Regions from separate parts of the Priestia flexa genome, predicted to be linked through region 3. Evidence: riboswitches for the same ligand, from Rfam matches in the RefSeq annotation. Region 3 holds a riboswitch; each other region holds the start of a gene.
The links. A riboswitch is a leader RNA that binds a small molecule or an ion and turns the genes downstream of it on or off. The one in region 3 is predicted to bind thiamine pyrophosphate.
Positions count from the first base shown of each region.

Region 1: linked by a shared signal. The riboswitch ahead of LZP85_RS03215 (acetylornithine deacetylase) and the one ahead of tenI (thiazole tautomerase TenI) in region 3 are both predicted to bind thiamine pyrophosphate.
Region 2: linked by a shared signal. The riboswitch ahead of tenA (thiaminase II) and the one ahead of tenI (thiazole tautomerase TenI) in region 3 are both predicted to bind thiamine pyrophosphate.

Region 1 covers NZ_CP090431.1:629,953-633,222, reverse strand. The annotation lists gene tenA (thiaminase II) at 1-658, opposite strand, end outside; gene LZP85_RS03215 (acetylornithine deacetylase) at 658-1,935, opposite strand; TPP riboswitch at 2,043-2,145, opposite strand; gene LZP85_RS03210 (HAD family hydrolase) at 2,452-3,105, opposite strand.
Region 2 covers NZ_CP090431.1:1,431,869-1,435,138, reverse strand. The annotation lists gene LZP85_RS07270 (sodium/glutamate symporter) at 1-907, opposite strand, end outside; TPP riboswitch at 1,303-1,401, shown strand; gene tenA (thiaminase II) at 1,513-2,202, shown strand; gene LZP85_RS07260 (aldehyde dehydrogenase) at 2,242-3,270, opposite strand, start outside.
Region 3 covers NZ_CP090431.1:311,919-315,188, forward strand. The annotation lists gene LZP85_RS01635 (amino acid ABC transporter substrate-binding protein) at 1-208, opposite strand, end outside; gene LZP85_RS01640 (hypothetical protein) at 602-802, shown strand; TPP riboswitch at 887-985, shown strand; gene tenI (thiazole tautomerase TenI) at 1,066-1,692, shown strand; gene thiO (glycine oxidase ThiO) at 1,676-2,803, shown strand; gene thiS (sulfur carrier protein ThiS) at 2,800-3,003, shown strand; gene LZP85_RS01660 (thiazole synthase) at 3,009-3,270, shown strand, end outside.

The DNA of each region.
Region 1 (3,270 bases), 320 kb from region 3:
GCCACATCGCTTTTTCATAAGCCATATCCCAGAATAAGTATTCAAAGCGCGTCGTATTAATAAAGATTTCTTCTAGCTTGTTAAGCTCTGCTTCTGATTTTCCTTCTGCTAGCTGATCCATTAGATCAATGCACCAAATCGCAAGCTCACCAAATTCAGCTGAGCTGTACATGTGAATCCACTCACTATAAAGCTCATGAGCTGCTCCAGGCTGAGTGGAAAGCTCTTTGCCAATTTCCCAATAGCTCCACATGCACGGGAGCAGTGCGGCAACAAGCTCAGCTAGCGTTCCGTTTTGAGAAACGTGAAGCATATAGTGCGTGTAAGCAAGCGTTGTTGGCGCGGGCTCTGCTGTTTCTAGTTCTTCAGGAGTAATTAAAAAACGTTTTGCATATTGTCTATGTAGCTCCATCTCTTCGTTGATTGTTGAATGTAATAACGCTGCAAATTTCCCCATCGTTTGAACATCTGTTGCTTTTACTGCTCCAAGTGCAAATAGCTTCGCATAATCAATTAAATACACGTAATCTTGTACCATATAAAAGCGAAACTTCTCTTGCTCTAACGTCCCTTCTCCCATCCCCTTTACAAAGGGATGCTCATGCGTTTGCTTCCAAATAGGCTTTACTTTTTCATATAAACGTTCACTGAATCTCATTAGGCACTCTCCTTTTTTGTATGTAGCCACTCATAAATAAACTGAACCATCACTTTCGTGTAATCGAGTAATTGATCAACGGACAGCTTTTCATTAACAGCGTGTGCTTCCGTTAATTCGCCTGGGCCATAAATAGCTGTAGCTATACCTGCATCAGCTAGCCAGCCACCGTCCGTAACCGTTGGAGAGACGTTGACTTTCGCTTCTTTCATTGTCACTTCTCTATGAGCACTGACTAACGAGTGAACTGCTGGGTGATTTCTATCTACTTCAAATGCAGGGAAAATTTCACCTCTATCTTCAATCATTGATGTTCCTCCCCACTTAAACGTTGGGAGATTTTCTCTTAGCCACCGATCTGCTTTTGCAACCTGTAACAGATGGTCTTCTACTTCTTTCGCTACTTCTTCATACGATTCATTTGGATAATAATGAACGGTCACCCACAGCCTGCACTCATCTGCGATAAACGCTGCGTGGCGACCACCTTCAATAACCGCTGGATTGATTGTATTTGTTCCAGGCGGAAAGCCAGGGTAGCTTTTGACAACAGCCCAGTGGCGCTCTAACTCTTGTAGTGCACCAATTAATTTCGTCATTTTTTCAATTGCACTGGCTCCCAACAAACCGCCGCCGGCATGAATCATTTGTCTTCTTGTGGCATCATGATATGTTTGCTTACTTTTCACAGTTATCCACCCGGTAATGACTCCACCTTGACCTTGGATTTGCAAATCACTTGTATCAACCACAACCGCAAAGTCTGCGCTATATCCTCGCTTGCAGCATTCAAGGGTACCTGCTTCTCCAACCTCTTCACCGATAACTGACTGAAACACTAAATCACCAGGAAACTCCACTCCAGCTTCACGTAGAAGCTTAATAGCAAACAGCGCACCAGCGAGTCCGCCTTTCATATCGGCAGCGCCTCTCCCCGTAATAAATTCTTCACCGCACCTCGCTTGAAACGGATCAGCATTCCATCCTTCGTCTTCGTTAACAGCTGCAACATCAATATGTCCATTAATAATTAAGCTCTGGTACCCACTTCGATTTGTTCCCTTTAATGTTCCAACAACGTTAGGATCATTTGGATACACGTCCCACATATCTGTTTCAAAACCATAGCTTTCCAACAGCCGCGCAATATAGCTCTGCGCTTCTTTTGTATTACGTGCAGGTGGTGCTGGTGTTTTGTAAGATATGAGCTTGGTCAAAAGTTCAATAAGCTCATCTCGTTTGTCATCTACTTGCTTTACTACATCCGTAATATTCATGCCAATTCCCTCCTTCTAAACCACATAAAAAAGCGCTTCTTTTCATAGAAAAGAAGCGCTTGAATATACACATGTATCCCTCTTACATCACGTAAAAGTCATAGATGTAGCACACAATACCTCTTTCCTACGCTAGTATTACCTAGTTCAGGTTATAAGGGTTAAGACAAGCGTCTCTCTCAGCTTTGAAAAGCACCCCTAGTGGTTTGATAATGACTATTTTTTTGTAAAACTATCTGATTATTACCTCTATTAGTTGTACCACACTACCTTATATAGTTCAATACAATTTGCAGAATTCTAATTTGACCTTCAAAGCCACAATAGCGTTATGTTTAATTCTATCGGATGCCTACTAAGTATAGAAGACTAGGGACGAGCTATTCAGCTTAAAATCCCTCCTTTTCTATACTTACTTCTTTTGACAAGTTGGACAGTAATACAACCGCCTCATATTCCGTTCCCAAAAATACACTTAGAACCATAGAAAGTGGAGCTAATGCTAGCTCCACTTTTTTAATGACTTACCTGTTCAATTACTTCTTGCAACGACTTCTCTTTCATAGAGGCAATGCGTAAGTGATACGTTTCAAACGTCAAATGTGCAGAGAGACGATTCGGCACAATTACACATTGTAAACCCGCAGCAATCGCAGCTTTTGCACCGTTGGCTGAGTCTTCAAAAGCAATGGCTTCAGAAGGTTTTACGCCTAACTTTTCAACTGTTTGCTTATAAAGAGCTGGATCTGGCTTAACTTTTTCCACGTCGCCACGCGTTTGCATCACTTCGAAATGACCAAGGAGATCTAATTCCTTTAAAAACGACGTAACCCATGCACGGTCTGAACTGCTAGCTAAACCAATTTTCAGTCCTAATTCTTTCGCTTCTTTTAAATACTCAAGAACGCCTTCACGAGCTGCAAGCTGCTTCATTTTTTCTTGGTGACGCTTTAATGACTCTTTTGCAATTTCTTCCTTCGTTAATTCACGACCAAACTGCTCATATAAAAAGTCGTAAAGCGCTTTAGTATCCGTTCCTATATAAGACGCAAACTCTTCAATTTTCAAATGTACGCCACGAGGTTCTAGCATATCGCAGTATACTTCATACCAAACTGATTCTGTATCTACAATTAATCCATCAAAGTCAAACACAATTGCTTTAATCATCTTTCATACCGCCTTTATATCTCAATTCTAGTTAATATCCTATCACGTTCTTATGAGTAGAGCTACAAATGTATATTTCAGCTAGCACATCGACATATGGATATCATTTACATTTTTCTATTTCTTTACGCTCAACTTTTCTATTTCAGTTGATGAGCAAACAAT
Region 2 (3,270 bases), 1.1 Mb from region 3:
CTGTTGCACTTCCACTAATTCTGTTCATTACATCTGCATTAATATACTGATCGCTATTCGTTTTCTTCATAATACCTTTAATAGCTAAACCTACAAGAAAAGCTAGTGAAAAAGCCGGTATTGTTACTGAAGGCAACAACGTTTGACCTAGCTCACTTAAATAGTAGCCACCTAATGCGATAATTGTCACTAAAGCCACATGTAAGACAAGTGGATCAACAGCAATCGATGATACCGTATCCATTTTTGTAGAAGTGCGCTTTTCAGGGGGGATTAATCCTGTTCTTAATTCTCGTGGTAAGTCTTCAAATCTTGCAAGATAATTTGTTTCACCTTTTTTCGAATAATATTTAATGAACGCCAACCCTACTACGATTGAGCAAATAACACCAATTGTTGCTGATGTCATCGCTAGCGATAACCCTTCTTCCCATCCTTGCTTTGCAAACGCGTCTCCGACAGCAGCCGCTGTTCCATGTCCACCGATAAATCCTGCTGCTAATAACAAGCCAAATCCTAAGTTTAAATCTCCCCAAACGTTATTTAATAGCAGCAATGAAAATAGTAAACCGACGCCCCACATTGCTAGCATAATCATTTGAGAATACGACCACATACTACCTACGCGACCCGCTATTTCTTTAAACTTTACACTTTGAGTTGCAATTGGAATTGCACCAAAAATAACCGCGATTAGAATACCTGGATAAGTTCCAATTTGATCAGTGAATGGAATGAGGCCAATACCGTTTGGCCCTAATGCTAAACCCAATATTCCGGCAATAATACTCGCAGGTAAAAATAAGTTTTGTACCCACCTGACCTTTGCTCGAATAATGGTACCAGCCACTAATAACAGTGAGATGAAACCAAGATCCACAAATAAATCCCATGCTGATAGATTCATTAAACAACCTCCTTAAAAAATATAATTCCTACTAAATTGACAGGACTAATTTATATTAAACTAGGCAAACTGAAAAGGCCATTTAGCTTCAGCTAAATACCTCTTCAATTTGTAGCTTAATTCTTTAATTGAGCTTGTTTAAACGTAACGAGCTTACAATTATTATAGCATGATAGCACAGCCTTTGCACATTCCGACAAGATTCGTGACAATTTTCTCATTTTTTCATTAACTACTTCAATCGTTTAGTTACTAGTTTCATAGGTAATTTATCTCGTTTATTTTTTAAAAAATATCACTATTCAAACTACTACTTTCCGTTACTTTTGAACCATTCTTTCTAAACTTTTGTATAATTCTTTTTTTTATGTTAAATTGAATAAGAATAAAATGAAAGAATCCACTAGGGGTGCCGTTTGGCTGAGACAAGGAATCTTGATCCCTTTGAACCTGATCTGGCTTATACCAGCGTAGGAAAGTGGTACGGCGTTGTCGTGTAATACACCAACAACTGTCTTTACCACTCCATATAATGGGGTGTTTTTTTGTTATTGCCTACGTTTATAAGTGCGTTCCTTGTGGATTCAATTAGGGAGGAATATCAATTGTCATTTTCAGCTCAATTACGCAAAGAAGCAGCTTACATTTACGATGCCATCTTGCAACATCCATTTGTTGCAGGTATTAAGGAAGGAAAAGTTCCAAAAGAAGCTTTAATTCATTATGTGTCACAGGATTATGAATATTTAACTGCTTTTGTTCGCATATACGGTGCGGCGTTAACAAAATGTAGTACCCGTGATGAAATGGAAGTGTTTAATAACGGTATTTCAATTGTTTTACATAGTGAAGTCCATCCTCATAATAATTTTTGTAAAGTAGCTGGCATTCGTTATGAAGATATGAAGCATCAGCCCTTAGCACCAACAGCAAATCATTATATTAGTCACATGATGACGGTCGCACATACAGGGACACTAGGTGAAATTATTGCTGTGCTACTGCCATGTCCATGGACATACGTTGAAATTGGCGAGCGCATTGCAAGCGAAGTGAACTTAACACCGGATCACCCTTTTTACGAATGGATTTCCTTTTATACCAATGGAGAAATGAAAGAAACGACAAAATGGTTTTGTGACAAATTAGATGAGTTAGCAGAAAAAGCTTCAGCTGAGGAACGTAGACGTATGAAAGAGCATTTTATCAAAAGTTGCGAACTTGAGTATCTATTTTGGGACATGGCCTACAAACAAGAGCAATGGCCTCTATCTCAAACCATCGTGCACTCATAACAAACAGGGCTTCTTATAAAGAAGCCCTTTCGTTTGACGTTATTTCAAAAACTTTTTAATCGTTTTTAGACTTTGGTTATCAGACGGATACTTAAAGGCAAAATCAAACTTTGTTGTTTGCTTCAGCACGCTTTTAAAGTGTGAAAACGTTTTAAAGCTTGCCTCACCGTGATATTGACCGATTCCACTCTCTCCAACTCCTCCAAATGGCAGGTGCGGCGTTGCCAGGTGCATAATCGTATCGTTAATGCACCCTCCCCCAAATGAAACCGTGTTAATAATTTGCTGCTGAACCTCTTCACTTTCTGAAAACAAATATAGAGCTAGCGGCTTTGCTTTTTGATGAACTGCACTTACGACCTCATCTACACTTTCATATTCAATAAGAGGTAAAATTGGACCGAAAATTTCGTCTTGCATAACGCTTGAATCCCATTTTACTTCGTCTAAGACGGTTGGAGCAATCTGGAGCGTTTCTTCATTATAATTACCGCCAATTACAGCTTTTCCATCTTGTAAAAACTCAATTAAACGATCGAAGTGTCTCTCACTGACAATTCTGCCATAACGCCCGCTTGTGAGTGCATCTTCGCCATAAAACTGCGTTACGGCTTTCTGTAGCTGTGCAATAAGCTGAACCTTTACGTCTTTATGAACTAACAAGTAGTCTGGAGCAACGCATGTTTGACCAGCATTCATACTTTTACCAAACATGATGCGCTTAGCCGCAAGTTCAACATTTGCATCTCTATGCACAATACAAGGGCTCTTACCTCCTAGCTCTAACGTGACTGGAATGAGCTGCTTTCCTGCTTCTTGCATAATGACTTTTCCAACATTGACGCTTCCTGTAAAGAAAATATAATCCAGCGGTTGCTTCAATAAGATTTGAGTCGTTTCCACAGCTCCTTCTATAACTGTAACAAACGAAGGGTCAAACGTTTTGGCAAGCAATTCTTCCATTACCCTTGAAACATTAGGCGTCAGTTCCGACGGCTTAATAATTGCTGTATTGCCCGCTGCAATAGCGCCAATTAATGGTGAAATAGCTAGTTGAAACGGGTAGTT
Region 3 (3,270 bases):
CTGTTAGCTTATTAGCGTCGTCATGGAACGTAAATGGAGGATACGTACCTTCTGTTCCAATTGTCAGAACGCCATCCTCTTTTACTTTTTCGTATAAATCTTGATCACTTTTACTTGCGTTATTTGTTTCTTTGTCATTTGAGCCACAAGCTGCTAGGACAACTGTGAACGCTAATAAAAGGAATAAAAATGCAACTGATTTTTTCATTTTTTGTTAAACCCCCAGTAATTTGATAGGAATTATATTTCTTGATAGCGTAATTGATATTAAACAAGAAGAAGTTAAAAGTCAATAAAAAAACTTCTAATAGATAGTATGGCTTTTCTCAATGGGTTTATGTACTTTGTAGACCATCAGAAAAAGGGTGAAGACTAAAAAAGGAAGAGGGGGCTTAGCACATTTAAGATGATTAGTTTAAGGGTAAAAAGGAAAGGGAATAAGTAGATAGCCGATGATACTTTAACAAACGTGACGCTCTTCTCTTATCGTTTTTGGGACAATTGTTTTATTTTGATCAGATATTCCTTACTCATACTCGAAACTTGTTATAATAGAGAGAAGAGCATTGAAATTAGGATTTGAAAAGTGGAGATAAGTTTAATGAGAAAACGTGAAGTATGGAAATATATTTTATTGATTGTAACAATTGCGGGACAAGTCATTAGTTTTATCTTTTTAATGGTCAACAGTATAGCTGCTTTGTTATTCTACGGATTTTATATTTTAACATTTGCCATCTTACTGAGCTCATTTCTGTGGGAAGAGCATAGGGAAAAAGAAAAAGAGCTCGAAGATTATTAGCTCAATACATGAGAAAAACGGTCCAGTAGGTTGTAATCACTCACAAATATGTTATACTTCTAAATGAAAAGTGAAAATATTAGAAAAAATCACTAGGGGAGCCTTTATGGCTGAGACGAAAAATTCGGACCCTTTGAACCTGATCTGGTTTGTACCAGCGTAGGGAAGTGGATGAGCCATGTTTACATAATTAATGCATGCCAAACCACTCTACGTTGTAGAGTGGTTTTTTACGTTTATGTCGAAATAAAGGTGAGGATGCTATGGTACCCAAGTTACACGCTGTGTCAACAGGGAAACAGCCTCTTGAACAGCTTTTGAAAATTATCAGAGACATTGAACCATATGTAGGAGCTATCCATATTCGAGAAAAAGAGCGAACGGCACGAGAGTTAGAAGTGCTTATTGGAGACCTGAAAAAAGAAGTTCCGGCTTCAAAGCTAATTGTTAACGATCGAGTAGATGTAGCTTTTGCTGCTCAAGTCAAAGGTGTGCATTTGGCTTATCACAGTCTAAGTGCTCAAGGAGTAAAAGCACATTTTCAGCAATTGATTGTTGGTAAATCTGTACACAGCGTTAAAGAAGCAAAGGAAGCTGAACAATCAGGCGTCGACTATGTCATTTATGGTCATATCTATCCATCGCAATCAAAACTGGGTCAAACACCTCGGGGACTTGAACAGCTGAAACAAGTCGTTGATTCAGTGCAGATACCGGTAATTGCAATCGGGGGAGTTATGCCTTGCAATGTAAGAGAGGTATTGAGTACAGGGGCACATGGCGTCGCTGTCATGGCTGGTGTATTTAAAGATGAAAACCCGTTACAAGCGGCAAAGGAATACGGTGAACAACTACGAAAGTGGAGTGATACATATGGAGGCACATTATGATGCGCTCGTTATTGGTGGTGGAGTCATTGGAGCTTCAACCGCGTATCAGCTTTCTAAAATGGGGTATAAGGTAGCCATTTTGGAAAAAAATCAGATTGGTTGTGAAGCATCGGGAGCAGCTGCTGGAATATTAGGAGCACAAGCTGAAATTGATGAAGAAGGGCCTCTTTTGGAACTAGCCATTCGAAGTAGAGCACTTTTTCCGAATCTGGTAGCTGAATTAAAAGAAAAAACAAATATTGATGTTGAGCTCATTCAAAAAGGCTTGTTAAAAGTAGCAACAACTGAAGCTGAAGCAAACGTGCTACAAGACAAAGCGGAGCGCCACAGACGGTGGGATTCAGACGTTAGGTGGTTATCTCCTGACGCAGCAAGTGAAGCTGAACCGCTCTTAACCCCTGATACATACGGGGCGATTAGCATCCCAAAAGATGGACAGCTGATGCCAGCTAAGCTAACTCATGCTTTGGCACACGGAGCTTTATACCATCAAGCGGCAATTTATGAGAACTGTCATGTCCATCACTTTATATACGATAACAAAAAGGTAGTTGGCGTTCGGACATCAGCGGGCAACTTTTACAGCGACCAAGTGATGGTAAGTGCAGGTGCTTGGACAAAAGAGCTGGTGGCCGCTATTCATCCAAAGCATCTGTTTCCTATTAAAGGTGAGTGTATATCTCTCACGACGAATCAGCCAAGCATTCAAAAGACTATTTTTTTAGATGAAGGATTTTATATTGTTCCAAAAGCAGGAGGAAGAGTAGTGATTGGAGCTACAAAGCGCGCCCATGATTACACGAAGCACGTATCTGCAGAAGCTATTGAATTTCTAATTAGCAAAGCGATTTCTCTCGTTCCATCACTTGCAAATGCATCGTTTGAAAAAGCATGGGCAGGACTTCGTCCGCAAACCGTAGATGGGTGGCCGTATTTAGGACAGCACCCTGAGCTAGATAATGTTTACTTAGCTTGTGGGCACTACCGAAACGGTATTTTACTAAGTGCGATTACAGGGAAAATTATGGCGGAACAAATGATGGGTGAACATCCAAAACATTCCTTTTTTACGGCTTTTCGCTTACAAAGAGAAATGGAGGGAACGTATTGAACTTAATAATTAATGGGAAAAGCGTTGATATAGATTCCTCAATTCAGACGGTTTCTCAACTATTGGAATCAAGAGATTTACACGAGAAAGTGGTTATTGTCGAGTTAAATAAAAAAATTTTACAAAAGCAAGATCATGAAAAAGCGTTGCTATCAGAAGGCGATTTATTAGAGATTGTTTCATTTGTAGGAGGAGGATGAAAGTTATGTTGAAAATAGGAAAATATGAATTTGCATCTCGTTTGCTTTTAGGTACAGGGAAGTTTCCAGATTACACAACGCAGCGTCAAGCAGTGGAAGAATCAGAAACAGAAATTTTAACATTTGCAGTGAGAAGAATGGATATTTTTGATCAGTCTCAGCCTAACTTACTTGAAGCTCTTGATGTTAAAAGATTTACGCTCTTACCAAATACAGCTGGAGCCAAAAATGCTGAAGAAGCTGTTCGGATTGCAAAGTTGGCAAAAG